DNA from 4 places in the Embleya sp. NPDC127516 genome. Region 2 is predicted to be linked to each of the others. Evidence: riboswitches for the same ligand, from Rfam matches in the RefSeq annotation. Region 2 holds a riboswitch; each other region holds the start of a gene.

Region 1 (4,545 bases), on a different contig from region 2:
GAGCACCACCACCTCGTGGCCGGCCGCGACCAGGTGGGCGGCGACGACGCTGCCCACGTAGCCCGCGCCGCCGGTGACCATGAGCTTCATTCGCCGACCTCCCGCAGTCGTGCCGCCGCGGTCTCCGGCGGCACGTCGCTGATGAACACACCCATCCCCGATTCGCTCCCGGCAAGGTACTTCAACTTGCCCGGTGCCCGGCGAATCGAGAAAAGCTCCAGGTGGAGCGCGAAGTCCTGGCGCCCCGAGCGGACCGGCGCCTGCTGCCACGCGGAGATGTACGGCGCGGGCTCGCCGTCGAACAGCCGGTCGAAGCGGCCCAGCAGGTCCAGGTACATCGCGCCGAACTCGGCGCGCGCGGCCTCCTCCAGCGCGAGCAGGTCCGGCACCCGGCGGTTCGGGTACAGGTGCACCTCGTACGGCCAGCGCGCGGCGGCGGGCACGAACGCCGTCCAGTGCCCGCCCTCGGCCACGATCCGCGACCCGTCCGCGCGCTCGTCGGCCAGCACGTCGTCGAACAGGTTGCGGCCGGTGCGGTGCCGGTGCGCGGTCGTGGTGGCGATCATCGCGGCCGTGCGCGGGGTGACGAACGGGTAGGCGTAGATCTGCCCGTGCGAGTGCGGCAGCGTCACGCCGATCTCCCGGCCGCGGTTCTCGAAGCAGTACACCTGCTCGACGCCGGGCAGCGCGGACAACTCGGCGGTGCGGTCGGTCCACGCGTCCAGGACCAGGCGCGCGCGCTCGGGGGTGAGGTCCTTGAAGGACGCGTCGTGCTCGGGGGTGAAGCACACCACCTCGCACCGTCCGCCGGACGGTCGGCGCGGGAACGGGGCGTGGTCCCAGCCGGGTTCCGGGCCCGCCGGCGGACCGCCGTCGGCCGCGGAGGAGCCGGACATGGACGGGAAGCGGTTCTCGAAGACGACGACCTCGTAGTCGGACTCGGCGACCTCGGTGGCCCGCTCGGGCGTGGACGGGCACAGCGGGCACGCGTCGGCGGCGGGCAGGTGGGTCCGGGTCTGCCGGTGCGAGGCGACCATGACCCATTCGTCGAGCAGTCGGTCGTAGCGCATCTCCGAGCCACTGACCACGGGCGCGAGATCGCGGTGGTCGACGGCGGTGCGCACCGCGTCGTCCCGGGTGTCGTAGTAGACGATCTCGCGACCGTCGGCCATGACGGCCTGCGTCTTCTTCATGCGCTCATTTTGCGAAGCTTTCCAAAACTTGTCAATGAGAAAGGAAAGATGCCGGCAGGCTTGCCATTTGGCGGGATCGACCGGGGGTCACCTGCGGTTTGACAAGTTTCGAAAGGTGTCCGCAAGATGCTGCCCATGCCTGACGACGACACCGACGGACTGCCCGCCGAGGGCCGCCGCGCCCGGATGGCAGCGACGATCGCGGACCGGGGTTTCGCCAAGGTCACCGACCTGGCCGAGGCGTTCGGCATCTCGCGGGTGACGGTCCGGGCCGACCTGGAGGTGTTGGAGCGGCAGGGCCGGCTGCGCCGGGTCCGCGGCGGCGCGATGTTCACCGGCCGCGACCCCCGGGTGGAGCCGTCCTTCGAGGAGGCGTTGACCTCGGCGTCGCCGGCGAAGACGCTGATCGGGCGGGCGGCCGCGGCACTGGTGTCGCCGTCCGAGAGCGTGGTGCTGGACGTGGGCACGACCACCACGTTCGTGGCCCGCGCGCTGGTGGACCGCGAGGAACTGCGCGACCTCGTGGTGTTCACCAACGGGCTGACCATCGCCCTGGAGCTGGAACGGGCGATCCCGCGGTTCTCGGTCGTGGTCACCGGCGGCACGCTGCGGCCGTTGCAGCACTCGCTGATCAATCCGCTCGGCGACCACATTCTGGAGCGGATCCACGCCGACACGGTCTTCATCGGTTGCAACGGCGTGCATCCCACCGGGGGCATCACCAATGTGAACCTGCCCGAGGCCGAGGCCAAACGCGCGATGTTGCGAGCCGCGGGTCGCCGGGTCGTGGTCGCGGACGGCTCGAAGCTGGGCCGGGTCGAACTCGCCGAGGTGTGCCCGCTGGCGGACATCGACCTGCTGATCACGAGCGGCGCGGCCGATGCGGAGGCGCTCGACGCGCTGCGCGACGTGGGGCTGGAGATCCTGGTCGCGGAGTAGGCGGCCGCTGCGCGCAGCGGGTGCGGGGTGGGCATGTACCGGAGCGCGCGGAGTAGGCGGGCACGGCGCGAAGCGGGTAAGGGTGGGCACGTACCCGAGCGCGGGACCCTGCCCGGACCCGAGCCGGTCCTCCCGCCGTGGCCCCTCACTCGGCCGCCGCGACCCTCGGCGCGCCCGTCCCGGCCCCCTCGCTCGACGGTCGAGGCGCCCTGGTTAGGCTGCCCTTGCGAACGGTTCACCCGGCTTCGACCGATTCCGGGTGTCGCAAGAGGGAATCCGGTGCGAATCCGGAACTGCCCCGCAGCGGTAAGTGGGAACGAAAGTCGTCATCACGCACTGGGCCCCGGTCGAACGGGTCCCGGGAAGCGACGACCGGTAGGCATCCCGGCCACACCCGTGGCTCCCGGGACCCGCCCACGAGTCCGAAGACCTGCCGTCGCCCGCGTACGCCTCACGCACGCGGACTTCCGGGACCTCGCGGGCGGGTCCGTCGGACGACGGCGCCGTGCGGTGTCCGCCGCCGTACTCCCTCCCGAGTTCCCCCGACGAGGACTCGCAAGGGAGAGCTTCGACGATGCGTACGCAGATACCCGGGCGGATGCCGGCGGCACACCGATATTCGTGGGCCGCGGCGGTGGCCGCCCTCGCGCTGTTCGCGACCGCGTGCGGCGGCGCCGTGCGGGACGACAAGGCCGCCGCTCCCGCACCCGCCGCCTACAAGCCGTACGCGGACACCGACAACTGCGGTGTGACCACGAGCTACGACCGGCCGCCGCAGCGCGCCGCGACGCTGACCTCCAACGCGACCGAGCTGATGCTCGAACTGGGCCTGGCCGACCGGATGGTGGGCACCGCCTACCTCAAGGGCCGGACCATCGGCGACAAGTACAAGGAGCCGTACGCGCGGATCCCGGTGCTCGCCGACGCGCAACCCTCGCTGGAGAAACTCCTCGAAGCCACCCCCGACTTCGTCTACTCGGGCTACCCGGACGGCTTCTCCGAGTCGTCCGGCCACACCCGGGCGCGGCTCGGCGAGTTGAACATCAAGACCCACCTCAACCCCGAGGGCTGCGCCAAGGCGCCGGTCACCTTCGATCAGCTCTACGGCGAACTCCGCTCCATCGGCGGCATCTTCGGCGTGCCCGAGCGCGCCGAGCGCTCCGCCGCCGCGTTCCGGCAGCGGCTCGACGCGGTCACCGCGCGGCTCGCCGGCGCCGCGCCGGTCAAGGTGTTCGTGTACAACTCGGGCGCCGACGCCGCGCAGACCACCGGCGGCAACTCGATGCTCAACGAGATCATCACCCGTGCCGGTGGCACCAACGTGTTCGCCGACCTGAACGAGCGCTGGACCAAGGTCTCCTGGGAGCAGGTGGCCGAACGCAAGCCGGACGTGGTGCTGATCTACGACTACGTGACGCCGCCGGTCGACGCCAAGATCGCCACCCTCAAGGCCACTCCGGTACTCGCCGACGTACCGGCGCTGCGCGCGAACGCCTTCCCGGTGATCTCGCTGTCCGTAGCGCAGCCCGGGCCGCGCTCGGTGGACGCGGTCGAGGAACTCGCCAGGCAACTGCACCCCGACCGGCCGTGACGGTCGATCGGGACCCGGTGGCGGTACGGGTCGCGGTCCTGCGCGGCGAGGGCCCGCCGACACCACCGGTCGGCCGTGCGGCGGTCGTCCCGGGCGGCCGGGTCCGCCTTCCGCTGGTGGTCGGCGGCCTCCTCGTCGCGCTGTTCGCGGCGGCCGCGGCGGGGCTGCTGGTGGGGTCGGTGTCGGTGCCCTGGTCGGAGACGTGGCGCATCCTCGCGCATCGCGTCGGCGGAGACGCGTGGGTGCGGCCGTCGTGGAGCCGCGCACACGACCTGATCATCGCCGACACCCGGTTGCCCAGGGTGCTGCTCGCCGCCGTCGTCGGCGCGACGCTGGCCGTGGTGGGCATGGTGATCCAGGCGATCGTGCGCAACCCGCTGGCCGGTCCGGACGTGCTCGGCGTCTCCTCCGGCGCGGCCACCGGAGCGGTCCTGGTGATGCGCTGGGGCGTCGCGTCGATCGGCGGCCTTTCGCTGGGCGCGCTCACCCTGAACGCGGCCGCGTTCACCGGCGGACTGATCACCCTGCTCGTGGTCTTCTCGGTGGCCCGCTCCGGCGGCCGGGTCACCGCCGTGCGACTGGTCCTGGCCGGCGTCGCGGTCAGCGCCGTGTTGTCCTCGCTGACCAGCCTGCTCGTGCTGACCTCACCGGATCCGCAACTCGCCGCCCAGGTGCTGTTCTGGACGCTGGGCGGCTTCGGCTCGGCCCGCTGGACCCTGCTGCTCGTCCCCGCCCTCGCGCTCGCGATCGGCCTGGTGGTGCTGCTGCTCCAGGCGCGCAACCTCAACCTGCTCCTGGCCGGCGAGGAGAGCGCGGCCGCGC
Region 2 (4,545 bases):
CGGCCGCGATCGAGGCCGAACTGCACGTCCACGAGCACCCGTTGATGGTGCTCGACCCGGCCGAGCTTCCGGCCGAACGCCCGGCCCTGCCCGACCTGGTGACGGTGCGTCGGATCCGGGCGGACGCGACCGACCTGGCGATCGTGCACAGCGTCGCGGCGGTCGGCTTCGCGAACCCGGGGACCGCGTCGGGGACCGACGGCCCGACCGAACGGGATACCGCCGCGCTCGGCCAGGACCCGGGACTGCTGTCCTACCTCAACGAGCGCCTGCGCACCGGCGAGACGGTGATGTTCGCCGCGTACGGCCCGGCCGGGCCGCTGTGCGTGGGCAGTTATCAGCACCTGTACGGCACCACCGAGATCGTCGGTGTGGCCACCCTCCCCGCGGCCCGACGTGGCGGCCTCGCGGCGGCGGTGACCTGGGAGCTGGCCCGGCACGCGCTCACCGACGGGAGCGAGACGGTGTTCCTGTCGGCGGGCGACCAGGACGTGGCCCGCGTGTACGACCGGCTCGGCTTCCGGTCGGTGGGGACGGCGCTGATCGCGGAGGCGCCGTGAGCACCCCGGCGCAGCCCGGACCGCCCGCGAAGCCCGTCGTGCTGCCGATCCCGCCCGGGCGCAATCCCACCGCCGCCGAAATGGCCGCCGCGCACGGCCGGACCATCCCCGACGTGATCGGACCGAACCTGCGGGTGTTGTTCTGCGGGATCAACCCCGGCCTGTGGTCCGGTGCGACCGGGCGGCACTTCGCCCGCCCCGGCAACCGGTTCTGGCCCGCGCTGTACGCCTCCGGGTTCACGCCCCGCCTGCTCGCGCCCGCCGAGCAGGACGCGTTGACCGCGCTCGGTCTCGGCATCACCAACGTGGTGGCCCGCACCACCGCCCGTGCGGACGAGTTGAGCCGGGACGAGTACGTCGCCGGCGGCGCGGCGCTCACCGCCAAGGTGCGCACGTACCGGCCGGCCTGGCTGGCCGTGCTCGGCATCGGCGCGTACCGGACCGGTTTCGGCCGGCCCAAGGCGGTGGTCGGTCGACAGGCCGAGACCATCGGCGACACCCGGATCTGGGTGCTGCCGAACCCGAGCGGCCTGAACGCGCACTGGACGGCGGCGGCGCTCGGCGAGGCGTTCGCCGAACTGCGCACGGCGGCGGCCCAGATCGAAAGCACCCGACCGGAAACGCCACGCACCGAAACCGCCGGGACCGAAAGCACCCGGACCGAAACCACCTGACCGGAAGGCACCCGGCCGGAAACCCGCCGAAACCCATCGAAGGCGGTCGAAGGCTGCCTGAATGCGGCCCGAGGACGACCCGAAGGGGCGCGACCGCCCCAGGGCGCGGTCGGTGCGCCCGGGCCGGTCCGCGCGCCTGTATCCGAGTCGATTCGTCCATCGACCGAGTGGGATCACCCGGTTGGTGGTTACTTCGCGTTCCCTCGCGCGGTTGGGTCGGCATGGAGATCCTGCGGGCCCCGTTCGGGCCGTGGCCCACCGAGGCGTTCGAGACACCCGTGTACGAGGCGTTGGTCGCGGAGTGGCGCGACTCGGGCCGGGAGGTACCCCGGCCGGTGGACCGATGCCCCGACCGCCCGGCGCGACACGCGCGCCCATCCGGGGCCGGCCCCCGCACCGGCCGCCCCTGAGGACGCCGCCGAGGCCACCTCCGAGGCAGCCCACACCGGCCGCCGGAGGCACCCGCCGACACGCCCGGCTCCCGCCTCGCCGACCCGCCCGTCGGACGCCGTACATGCCAGGCACGCCCCGCGGCCGACCGTACGCTCCCAATGCCTCGCCCTCGCCCGCTCGGCCGCCCCGCGAAGGTCTTTCCCTCGACGCCCGGACACCACGTTCGACAGGGGCTCGGCGACGCGCGCCGCGCACAACGCCGGCGTGTCGTGCAGCCATTCGGCGGCCCGCGCGCGAGTACCGTCATGCCGGGCGTACGCCGGGAGGAGACGATTCCGCTCGGCTCGGGAGGCGCCGCGACACCCGGTGTGGACGGCATCGCCGCCGGGAGTGGGCCCGTCCCGGCCGAAATCGTGGTACGTCGGGAATCGCGACACGACACAACACCTGGGGGTGCGACGACCACCCCGCCACTACATATATGCTCTGCGACGCAGCTGGTTCGCCGTTCCGGTTCAAACGGAAAGGCGACGCAAGAGGGAACCCGGTGTGAAGCCGGGACTGCCCCCGCAGCGGTAAGCGGGAACGAATGTCGTCCTGCGGCGCCGAACGCCCGGAGGGGTTCGGCGCGCGACGACCACGGGGAACTCCGCGGCCCGCCGAGCACATCGTGCCCGGTGGCGCCCCGGCATGCCCGCGAGTCCGAATACCTGCCGGCTGTCCGCGCCTTCGGGCGCGGGGTCACTGTACGTACGAGCTCGCGAGGAGAGAGCACGTGACCGTTGTGGACAGCGTGGGCGCGACCCGGATGCGGATCGACGAAAGCCCCGAGGACCAACTGGCTACCCTGGTGCGCACCCAGGCGCGCGATCTGCCGGAGGTCGATCCGGATCGGGTCGTCCGCCGGGTCGTCGCGGGTCTCAACGAGGGCGCGGACAAGGGAGCGGCCGCGGACCTGGCGGTGCGTACCGCCGCCGAGCTGATCGCGGAGGAGCCCGCCTACTCGCGGCTCGCCGCGCGCCTGCTCGCCGGCCGGATCGCGGACGAGGCCCTCGACGCGGGGGTCACCTCGTTCAGCGCGGGCATCGCGCTCGGCCGGCGCGAGGGCGTCATCGGCGCGGAGACCGCGGCGTTCGTCGCCGAGCACGCCGCCGAGTTGGACGCCGCCGTGGACGTCGACGGCGACCGGCGGTTCGAGTACTTCGGCCTGCGCACCGTGTACGACCGCTACCTGTTGCGCCACCCGGTCTCGCGCAAGGTGGTCGAGACCCCGCAGCACTTCCTGCTGCGCGTGGCGTGCGGCCTGGCCCAGGAGCCCGGCGAGGCGATCGGCTTCTACCGGCTGATGTCCTCGCTCGCCTACCTGCCCAGCTCGCCGACGCTGTTCAACTCCGGCACCGTGCACACCCAGATGTCCTCGTGCTACCTGCTCGACTCGCCCAAGGACGAGCTGGAGTCGATCTACGACATGTACGGGCGGATCGCCCGACTGTCGAAGTTCGCCGGCGGCATCGGCGTGGCGTGGTCGCGGGTGCGTTCGCGCGGCTCGCTGATCCGCGGCACCAACGGGCACTCCAACGGCATCGTGCCGTGGCTCAAGACGCTCGACTCGTCGGTGGCCGCGGTCAACCAGGGCGGCCGGCGCAAGGGCGCGGCCTGCGTGTACCTGGAGACCTGGCACCCGGACATCCTGGAGTTCCTCGAACTGCGCGAGAACACCGGTGAGGACGCGCGCCGCACGCACAACCTCAACCTGGCCAACTGGGTGCCGGACCTGTTCATGCGCCGGGTCGAGGAGGACGGCGTCTGGTCGCTGTTCGACCCGAACGAGCTGCCCGAACTGCCCGACCTGTGGGGCGCCGAGTTCGACAAGGTGTACGAAGCCGCCGAGCGGGACGGCCGGTTCGTCCGGCAGATGCCCGCGCGCGACCTCTACGCCCGGATGATGCGCACGCTCGCGCAGACCGGCAACGGCTGGATGACCTTCAAGGACGCCGCCAACCGCACCTGCAACCAGGCCGCGGAGCCCGGCAACGTGGTGCACCTGTCCAACCTGTGCACCGAGATCCTCGAGGTGACCAGCGACGGCGAGACCGCCGTGTGCAACCTCGGCTCGGTCAACCTCGGCGCGCACGTGATCGCCGGCGAGGGCATGGACTGGGACAAGCTGCGCGCGACGGTGCGCACCGCGGTGGTCTTCCTGGACCGCGTGATCGACATCAACTACTACCCGACCGACCAGGCCGCGGCGTCCAACCCGCGGTGGCGCCCGGTGGGCCTGGGCCTGATGGGCCTGCAGGACGTGTTCTTCACGCTCGGCATGCCGTTCGACTCGGTCGAGGCGCGCGAGTTGTCCACGCTGATCTCCGAGGAGATCTACCTGACCGCGCTGGAGACCTCCTCGGCGCTCGCCGAGGCGCACGGCCCGCACCCGGCCTACGCCGAGACGCACGCCGCGCGCGGCCGGCTCCAGCCGGACCTGTGGGAGGGCGTGTACCCGACCCAGACCAAGCGCTGGGACGCGCTGCGCGACCGGGTCGCCGAGCACGGCCTGCGCAACTCGCTGCTCGTGGCGATCGCGCCGACCGCGACCATCGCCTCGATCGCCGGTGCCTACGAGTGCATCGAGCCGCAGGTGTCGAACCTGTTCAAGCGCGAGACGTTGTCCGGCGAGTTCCTCCAGATCAACGCCTACCTGGTGCGCGAGCTCAAGGCCCGCGGCCTGTGGACCCCCGCGGTCCGCGACCGGATCAAGCGCGCCGAGGGCTCGGTCCAAAGCATCGCCGAACTCCCGGAGGACGTGCGGGAGTTGTACCGCACCGCGTGGGAGCTTCCGCAGCGTGCGCTGATCGACCTGGCGGCGGCCCGCTCGCCGTACATCGACCAGTCGCAGTCGCTGAACCTGTTCATGGCCGACC
Region 3 (4,545 bases), on a different contig from region 2:
CACTCCGTGCACGGCCGGGCGATCTCCGCGCTCGGCATCCGACTCGAACCGATCACTCAGGACGTGTGCCCGTTCTACGAGGATCACGAGCTGTTCGACGACTACGCGGGCGTCGTACTCGACGCCGAGGAGGGCCGCCGCATCGCCAAGACGCTCGGCCCGCGGAAGGCGCTGATCCTGCGCAACCACGGCCTGCTCACGGTGGGGCAGTCGGTCGACGCGGCGGCGTGGTGGTTCATCACCATGGAGCGCTCCTGCCAGGTACAGCTGCTCGCCCAGGCGGCCGGCGAGCTCAAGCCGATCACGCCGGAAAACGCGCGGCTGACCCGGGAACAACTGGGCAACGACACGGTCGCCTGGATCAACTACAAACCGCTGTACGACGTGATCAGCCGCTCCGAGCCGGACCTGTTCGGCGTGGACGGCCCGATGACGATCTGATCACCCGAGAATCCGATCGCCGCCGTCGGCGCCGGATCCGGGCCATCCGGTCCCGGCCGCCGACCGGATCCGCCGACCGGGCGCAATCTCGCCGATATCCGGCCGCGTCGGGAGTCAAATCACCCGGTTGCGGAAAGTACAACAGCATGTACGAACGGAGCCTTCCGCGGCACTTCGCCCGCTCGGCGCGGCCCGCCCGCCCGCGCGCCCGGGTGTGGCTGCCCGAGGTCGCGAGCCCGGTCGGCCCCTCGGTGCTGTGGCGCCGGATCGGCCAGTTCGTGGTGGACGTGCTGGCGTCCGCGCTGTTGCCCGGCGCCGCGATGTTCCTGTTCGTCCTGCTGCCCACACATCCCGACGGTTCGATCCGCAGCGGCCCGCTGACCGCGACGATCACCGTCGGTGTGCTGATGGTCGCGCTGGCCATCCTGTTCTGGTACTGGGTACTGCGGCCCGCCGAGCACGACGGGCGCACGTGGGGCATGCAGATGTTCGGTATCCGGGTCGTGGACGTGTCCGGTGGGCGGGCGGGGCGGCGTCAGCTCGGGATCCGCTGGCTGCTGCTGTGCGTCGACGCGTTCGCGCTCGGCGCGGTCGGCCTGACCGCGGTGCTCACCAGCGAGCGGCGCCAGCGGGTCGGTGACCGGGTTGCGGGCACCGTGGTGGTCCGGGGCCGAGGACCCGGCCTGGACTGAGCACCGCGCGGCGTGCCTCGGCGCCGAGCCGCGCCACACCGCGCCACTCCGCATCGCACCGCAATCGCGCCCCGCCGCACCCGTCGACGATCACGCTCCGGAATGCGGCAATTGCTCGACCGCTCCGCCCGCATTGTGGTCTTGCGCACGGTTTGCAAAAGCCATCTTGTCGCCATGTCCATCCGACCACTAGTGTCGGCTCGCCGTGGTGCTCGGGAAGCCGGTTCGATGCCGGCGCGGCCCTCGCCACTGTGATCGGGAAGTTCTCCTCCACCCCCGCGGAAACGTTGATTCGTCGCCGCGGGAAGCCACTGGGACCGCTCGCGCGGCCCCGGGAAGGCGGAGATGTGAACGTACGACCCGTCAGCCAGGAGACCGGCCACGGCGATCGTCCGTCCACGAGGTGTTGGAGAGGGACCCTTCCTCATGCATATCGCAGAGGGCTATCTGCCCTGGGAACACGCTGCCGCCTGGGGCGTCGCGTCGGCCCCGTTCGTCGTCCACGGCGCCCGCGCGCTCACCCGCGAGGTACGCGACAAACCCGAGAACACGCTGCTGCTCGGCGCGTCCGGCGCGTTTTCGTTCGTGCTGTCCGCGCTCAAGATCCCTTCCGTCACCGGTAGTTGCTCCCATCCCACCGGTACCGGACTGGGCGCGATCCTGTTCCGGCCGCCGATCATGGCCGTACTGGGCACGATCACCCTGCTCTTCCAGGCGTTGCTGCTCGCGCACGGCGGGCTGACCACGCTCGGCGCGAACGTGTTCTCCATGGCGATCGTCGGCCCGTGGGCCGGCTACGGCGCGTATCGGCTGGCCCGTTCGCTCCTGGACGGACGCGGCGGCACCACTCCGCTGGATGTCGCGGTGTTCGTGGGCGCGTTCGTCGCGGACCTGAGCACCTACTGCGTCACCAGCGTGCAGTTGGCCCTGGCCTTCCCCGACCCGGACAGCGGATTCGCGGGCGCGTTGGCCAAGTTCGGCGGCATCTTCTCCCTCACCCAGATCCCGCTGGCGATCAGCGAGGGTCTGCTGACCGTCCTGGTCGTGCGCTTGTTGCGGCAGTCCAGCCGCGGCGATCTGGTCCGGCTCGGTGTGGTCACGGACGCGCGGATCGCGCGCGAGGAGGAGAAGTCCAAGTGAAGCGCTCCACGAAGATCAACCTGCTGATCGTGTTGGCCGTGGTACTGCTCGCGGTCCTGCCCGTGGTGTTCGGCATGGGCGACCACAAGGACGAGCCGTTCGCGGGCGCCGACACCCAGGCGGAGACCGCGATCACCGAGAACGACCCGGACTACGAGCCGTGGTTCAGCCCGCTGTACGAACCGCCGTCCGGAGAGATCGAGTCCGGTCTGTTCGCGTTGCAGGCCGCCCTCGGCGCGGGCGTGGTCGGCTACATGTTCGGGGTCAAGCGCACCCGCCGCCGGCTCGCGCCGGATGCCTCGGACACGCCCGACGAACCGACCGCCGCTTCGGCGAATGCCGCCGGGGCGACACCCGCGGACCAGACGCCGGCATCGGTCCCGGGCCGCTGATTCCGTGCTGCCGATCGACGCGGCGGCGCACGCGAGTTCGTGGCGTCACCGCCATCCGGCCGACAAGGCCGTGCTCTCCTTCGGGCTGCTCGGGTGCGCGGTGGCACTGCCGCCGTGGCCCGGCGCGGTCCTGGTCGCGGCGACCGTCCTGGTCGTCGCGTTCGGCTTCGCGCGCGTGCCCGCCCGGCGGTTGTGGCGGGCCGCCCGCGCGCCGCTCGGATTCGCCGCCACCGGCGCGCTCGCCCTGCTCGTCACGATCGGCGCGGACGGCGTCGGCTGGGCCCCCAACGGGCCGCGCCACGCCGCCGAGTTGCTCGCCCGCTCCACCGCCGCGGGCCTGGCGATGCTGCTGTTCGCGTTCACCACACCGCTGTCGGACGTACTGCCGAGGCTGAACCGGGTGGGCGTGCCGGCCGCCGTGGTGGACGTCGCCGCGGTGATGTATCGAATGTTGTTCCTGCTCTACGACACGACCACGCGGATCAACCAGGCCCAGGCGGGCCGGCTGGGTCACCGCACCCGGCGAGCCCGTTGGCGCTCGGTGGCCGGGCTCGGCTCGGCGGTCTTCGTGCACGCGTTCGCCCGCGCCCAGCGCCTGGAGGCGGGTCTGGCCGGACGCGGCTACGACGGGCGCCTGCGGGTGCTGGTGGACGAGGTACGCGTCTCGCGGGCGTTCGTCGCGGGCTCCCTGTTCGTCGTGGCGGCGGTCGTCGCCGCCACTCTTCTCCTGGTATCGGTGGTGCCGTGATTCCGTTGCGGGTACGAGAGATCGGCTACGCCTACGAGGACGGGCCGGCCGTGTTGAGCGGGCTGTCCCTGTCCGTTCCGACCGGGCGGGCGCTGGCGCTGCTCGGGCCCAACGGCAGCGGGAAGACCACGCTGCTGCGGCTGTTGACCGGCGGCCTGACACCGGACTCGGGGCGGGTCGAACTGCACGAGGTGCCGATTCGGCACGACCGCAAGGGGCTCACCGCGCTGCGGCGGGCTGTGCAACTGGTCGTCCAGGATCCCGACGACCAGCTCTTCTCGGCGTCGGTGGCCCAGGACGTCTCGTTCGGGCCGCTCAACCTGGATCTGGACCCGGCCGAGGTGCGCTCGCGGGTGGCCGAGGCACTGGCCGCGCTCGAAATCACCGAACTGGCCGAGCGGCCCGTGCACCTGCTGTCCTTCGGCCAGCGCAAGCGGGTCGCCATCGCCGGCGCGATCGCGATGCGGCCCGAGGTGCTGGTGCTGGACGAGCCGACCGCGGGCCTGGATCCGGCCGGGCAGGAAGCGCTGTTGCACACGCTCGACCACTTGCGTGCGACCGGGACGACGGTGGTGATGGCCACCCACGACGTGGACCTCGCGCTGCGCTGGGCCGACGACGCGGCGGTCCTCGCACACGGGCGCCTGCACACCGGGCCGGCGAGCGAATTGCTCGCGGACACCGAGTTGCTGGCCGCCGCGAGCCTGCGGCCGACCTGGGCGCACGCGGCCGCCGCCGTACTGGCCGCACACGGGCTGGCCCCGGCGGGCACCCTGCCGCGCACGCCCGCCGAACTGGCGGCCCTGGCGCGTCCGGCCCCGAGCACCGCGGAGCCCGCCCACTGAGCGAACCCCGGGCCGACCTCAGCGCCGGCGCAGCAGCACCACCGCGCGGTCGTCGCCCACGTTGCGCCCGGCCGCCGCCACGATCCGGCGCGCCGCGTCGTGGAAGTCGTCCCGGACCAGCCGCTCGGCCTCACCGAGGAAACGGTCGATGCCGGTGGCGATGTCCTCGCCGGGCATCTCCACCATGCCGTCGGTGAACAACAGGAGCGCGTCGCCGGTGCCCAGCCGGCCCTTGACGCCCTCGAAGGTCGCGTCCTCGATCACCCCCAGGAGCGGGCCGACCGCCT
Region 4 (4,545 bases), on a different contig from region 2:
GCTCGCCGACCTGCGCGCGGCCGGCGCCGAGTGGGTGCAACTGGACGAACCCGCGCTGGTCCAGGACCGCAGCTTCGCCGAACTCAACGCCATCGCACGCGCCTACCGCGACCTCGGCGCGCTCACCGACCGGCCCAGGCTGCTGGTCGCCTCGTACTTCGACCGCCTCGGCGAGGCGTTGCCGATCCTGGCCAAGGCGCCGATCGAGGGGCTCGCCCTCGACTTCACCGGAGCCGCGTTCGCCAACCTGGACGCCCTGGCCGCCGTCGGCGGACTGCCCGGCAAGCGCCTGGTCGCCGGCGTCGTCGACGGGCGCAACGTGTGGATCAACGACCTCGGCAGGTCGCTGGCCACCCTGGGTACCCTGCTGGGCCTGGCCGAGCGCGTCGACGTGTCCGCGTCCTGCTCCCTGTTGCACGTGCCCCTGGACGCCGGCGACGAGCGCGACATCGACCCGCAGGTCTCCCGATGGCTCGCCTTCGCCCGGCAAAAGACCGAGGAGATCGTCACGTTGGCCCGCGGCCTGGGCCAGGGCACGGACACCATCGCGACCCATCTCGCCGCCAACCGGGCCGACCTGGCCGCGCGCAAGACCTCCGCCCTGACCCGCGACCCCGCCGTACGTGCCCGCGCCGCCGCGGTCACCGACGCGGACGGCCGGCGCAGCCTGCCCTACGCCGAGCGCGCCGCGGCCCAACGCGCCCACCTGGGACTCCCGTTGCTGCCGACGACCACGATCGGCTCCTTCCCGCAGACCGGCGAACTGCGCACCGCCCGCGCCGACCTGCGCGCCGGACGCATCGACGAGGCGGGCTACGAGGAACGCATCGAGTCCGAGATCCGCGACGTGATCTCCTTCCAGGAGAAGGCCGGAATCGACGTCCTGGTGCACGGCGAGGCCGAACGCAACGACATGGTGCAGTACTTCGCCGAACAACTCACCGGATACGTGGCCACCCGGCACGGCTGGGTCCAGTCGTACGGCACCCGGTACGTGCGCCCGCCGATCCTGGCCGGCGACATCTCCCGTCCCGAGCCGATGACCGTGCGCTGGACCTCGTTCGCCCAGTCGTTGTCCGACCGCCCCGTCAAGGGCATGCTCACCGGCCCCGTCACCATGCTCGCGTGGTCCTTCGTGCGCGACGACCAGCCGCTCGGAACCACCGCCCGGCAGGTCGCCCTGGCGCTGCGCGACGAGGTCCGCGACCTGGAGGCCGCGGGGGCCTCGGTCATCCAGGTGGACGAACCAGCGCTGCGCGAGACACTGCCGCTGCGCGCCGCGGACCGCGCCGAATACCTGGCCTGGGCCACCGAGTCGTTCCGCCTGACCACCTCCGGCGTGCGCGCGGCCACCCAGATCCACACGCACATGTGCTACGCCGAGTTCGGCGACATCGTGCAGGCGATCGACGACCTCGACGCCGACGTGATCAGCCTGGAGGCCGCCCGTTCGCACATGCAGGTCGCCCGGGAGCTCGCCGCCCACGGCTATCCGCGCGAGGCCGGTCCCGGTGTGTACGACATCCACTCCCCGCGCGTCCCGAGTGCGGAGGAGGTGACCGCTCTGCTGCACGAGGGGCTGACCGCGATCCCCGCCGGGCGGCTGTGGGTCAACCCCGACTGCGGCCTCAAGACCCGCGGCTGGCCCGAGGTTCGCGCCTCGTTGGAGAACCTGGTGGCGGCGGCGCGCGGGGTACGGGTGACGCTCCCCGACGCCGCGTCCTGAGTCGGGACCACCGGGGCGGGGAAGGCACGCCCCGCCCCGGCGGTCCGGGTTGTTGCGGCGGCCATGCGTGCCCGAACGGCGTGCGATTGTCCACCGCGGGCTCACGGTTGGTGACGCACGGCACCGTTGATCGCATGCTCGTGCTGTTGTCCGACAGCCGGAATGCTCCGTATGCTCCACACGCCGACGTGTGTCGGCACCCTCAACTTCATAGTTCGAAACCCAGGGGAAGCCGGTCGAAGTCCGGCACTGACCCGCAACCGTAGGCGGCGGCCGAAAGGCCGCCGCGAGTCGGAATGCCTGGGTGCGTACGAATTGAAGGCTCCAGCTGTCGTGGACTACACGCTGAGGCCCGGACGCCCGACCGATGCCCGCATTGGTCGGCTCCCGGGACGCGTTGGTCTCGGAAGGGTCCCATCGATGTCCTGGCTCACCGTGAGGAACACCGGCGCCGTCGCGGTCTGCGGCGCGGTCCTGGTCGCGGCCTCTCCCGTCTTCTCCGCGTCGGCAGACGCCGCGAACCCGCACGCCGACAACGCCGTCGCGGCGGCGAAATGGCAGGCCGGGGAACTGGTCGACGGCGGCATACCGGGGTTCGCCGGCTCCGACTGGGGCCTGACCATCGACACGATGATGGCGTTGTCGGCCACCCGCTCACAGCCCGCCGCGGTCAAGGCCGCCGCGGACGCGGTGGCCGCCAACATCCGCAAGTACAACAGCGCCGAGGAGTGGGGCATGCCCGGCTCGCGGATTGCGGGTGCCACCGCGAAGGTGCTCTTCGCCGCCGTGATCGCCGACCGCGATCCGACCAGGTTCGGCGGCCTGGACATGCGCGCCGAGACGCTGGACCTGATCGCCGGGGCGGACGCCGGCGACGACGCGGGTCGGATCCGGGACAAGCTCACCGGCAGTCCCGACTCGAGCAACGCGTTCGGGCAGTCGCTGGCCGTGCTGGGTCTGGCCCGCAGCGGCGGGGTGCCGCAGAGCGCGGTGGACTTCCTGATCAAGCAGCAGTGCCCCAGCGGCGGATTCCGGCTGTATCCGGGTCAGTTGGGCAGCACCGGCTCGACCTGCCAGGACACCCCGACCACCGTGCTGGACCCGGACTCGACCGGCATGGCCGTGCAGGCGCTGCTCTCGGCGGCGACCGAGAGCAAGTCGGTCGGCGCCGCGGCCGCAGCGAAGAAGGGCGTGGACTGGCTGAAGTCCGAGCAGCGCGAGGACGGTTCGTTCGGCGGCTCCGGACCCACCGCGGCATCGAACACCAACAGCACCGGCCTGGCCGGCCAGGCCCTGCACGCGGCCGGCTACCGGGCCGAGGCGGACAAGGCCGCCGCGTGGGTGGTCAAGCACCAGATCACCAAGGACAACGCGGGCGCCGCCGACAAGGAGATCGGCACGATCGCCTACAACGCGGAGGCCCTCACCTCGGCCCAGGCCGAGGGTATTCCGGACTTCCAGCGCGACCAATGGCGCCGCGCGACCCCGCAGGCCCTGCTCGTGCTGGCCGATGTCCCGCTGGGTGACCTCGGCAAGGCCCCCACCGAGCCGACCGGCACCGCCTCGACCTCGCCGAAGCCGACCGACTCCGGCACCCCCAAGCCCACCGGCTCGGCCACTCACACCGGGTCCCAAACGCCGTCCGCGTCGACGTCCGGCACACCCACCACCTCGCTCACCCAGACCGCGAGCGCGTCGATCACCGCGTCCGCGACGACCACCACCGCCGGCACCGGCGGCTCGGTGTCGGGCGGCACGAGCAGCTCGGGCGGTGGGGGCACCACGAAGGGCGGCGGCGGAAGCCTCGCCAAAACCGGCGCCCAGGTCGGCGGACTGCTCATGCTCTCCCTCGGACTGGTCGGCACCGGCCTCGCCGTGCGTGCCGGCGCGCGGCGCACGAACGGAAAGCGCACATGAGGCGCCGTGGGAGTGGCGGCCGAACAGCCCGCGTGGTCACCGCGCTGGCCCTGCTCGCGCTGCCCGCCACCGCCCAGGTCACCGTGGCCGCGCCGACCGCGCACGCGGTCGACACCTCCAAGGGCACCCCCGGCTACTGCCCGGACGCCAACGGTGTGACGGTGGTGATCGACTTCCAGGAACTGGGCGGCACGACCATCGTGCGCTGCGCACGAGGTGACCAGGCCACCGGTCACGCCGCGCTGAAGAACGCGGGTATCGAGATCGCCGGTGTGGCCCGCTGGGGCGAGGCGTTCATCTGCCGGGTCGAGGGCAGGCCCGGCGCGAACTCCGAGGCGTGCATCGACACGCCGCCGGCCTCCGCGTACTGGTCGTACTGGCACTCGTCCAACGGCGGTTCGTGGACGTACAGCCAGTGGGGTGTGATGAACCGCAAGCCACCGCTCGGCAGCTTCGAGGGCTGGTCGTTCTCCAAGAACAAGACCGAGACCACCAACCCGCCACCCCGGGTGGCACCGAAGCGCCCGGCGGCACCCGCGACGCAGGACCCGCCACCCCGGACCGACAACCCGCAACCGCCGCAGGGCAACGGCGCCAACCGCACGACGTCGACCGCCCCGGGCGGCAACTCCAGTGCCGGCGGGACCGGTTCGACGTCCGCCGGGACCACGTCCAACGGTTCGACCACGACCGGTACCGGCGCCGGCACCTCGGGGAGCGATCCGCTCGCCCCGGGGCCCGGCGTGTCCGGCAACCCGATGGAATCCGAGCCGCCGCCCGCCGCGCCCACGAGCGAGGAGCCGACCGCGGCGGCGAGTGAGCCCGGTTCCGCCGCACCGTCCGCGCAGCCCTCGGGCGTCACGCCACAAGGTCAGACGTGGACCGGTGGCGAGGAGTTGGCG

The links. Region 2 has a riboswitch for cobalamin ahead of ACIRL2_RS04410 (ribonucleoside-diphosphate reductase subunit alpha). Riboswitches for the same ligand answer to the same signal wherever they lie in the genome.
Region 1: another riboswitch for cobalamin. It lies ahead of ACIRL2_RS22960 (ABC transporter substrate-binding protein); the one in region 2 lies ahead of ACIRL2_RS04410 (ribonucleoside-diphosphate reductase subunit alpha).
Region 3: another riboswitch for cobalamin. It lies ahead of ACIRL2_RS23130 (energy-coupling factor ABC transporter permease); the one in region 2 lies ahead of ACIRL2_RS04410 (ribonucleoside-diphosphate reductase subunit alpha).
Region 4: another riboswitch for cobalamin. It lies ahead of ACIRL2_RS09950 (prenyltransferase/squalene oxidase repeat-containing protein); the one in region 2 lies ahead of ACIRL2_RS04410 (ribonucleoside-diphosphate reductase subunit alpha).

What each region holds. Positions count from the first base shown of each region.
Region 1 covers NZ_JBIWJT010000011.1:245,853-250,397, forward strand. The annotation lists gene galE (UDP-glucose 4-epimerase GalE) at 1-81, opposite strand, end outside; gene galT (galactose-1-phosphate uridylyltransferase) at 87-1,193, opposite strand; gene ACIRL2_RS22955 (DeoR/GlpR family DNA-binding transcription regulator) at 1,329-2,132, shown strand; cobalamin riboswitch at 2,347-2,585, shown strand; gene ACIRL2_RS22960 (ABC transporter substrate-binding protein) at 2,707-3,723, shown strand; gene ACIRL2_RS22965 (FecCD family ABC transporter permease) at 3,720-4,545, shown strand, end outside.
Region 2 covers NZ_JBIWJT010000002.1:430,656-435,200, forward strand. The annotation lists gene ACIRL2_RS04400 (GNAT family N-acetyltransferase) at 1-560, shown strand, start outside; gene mug (G/U mismatch-specific DNA glycosylase) at 641-1,234, shown strand; cobalamin riboswitch at 2,109-2,360, shown strand; gene ACIRL2_RS04410 (ribonucleoside-diphosphate reductase subunit alpha) at 2,436-4,545, shown strand, end outside.
Region 3 covers NZ_JBIWJT010000011.1:286,655-291,199, reverse strand. The annotation lists gene ACIRL2_RS23140 (class II aldolase/adducin family protein) at 1-441, shown strand, start outside; gene ACIRL2_RS23135 (RDD family protein) at 588-1,133, shown strand; cobalamin riboswitch at 1,323-1,532, shown strand; gene ACIRL2_RS23130 (energy-coupling factor ABC transporter permease) at 1,560-2,273, shown strand; gene ACIRL2_RS23125 (energy-coupling factor ABC transporter substrate-binding protein) at 2,270-2,665, shown strand; gene cbiQ (cobalt ECF transporter T component CbiQ) at 2,670-3,413, shown strand; gene ACIRL2_RS23115 (energy-coupling factor ABC transporter ATP-binding protein) at 3,410-4,258, shown strand; gene ACIRL2_RS23110 (PP2C family protein-serine/threonine phosphatase) at 4,277-4,545, opposite strand, start outside.
Region 4 covers NZ_JBIWJT010000004.1:447,437-451,981, reverse strand. The annotation lists gene metE (5-methyltetrahydropteroyltriglutamate--homocysteine S-methyltransferase) at 1-1,726, shown strand, start outside; cobalamin riboswitch at 1,908-2,049, shown strand; gene ACIRL2_RS09950 (prenyltransferase/squalene oxidase repeat-containing protein) at 2,147-3,643, shown strand; gene ACIRL2_RS09945 (hypothetical protein) at 3,640-4,545, shown strand, end outside.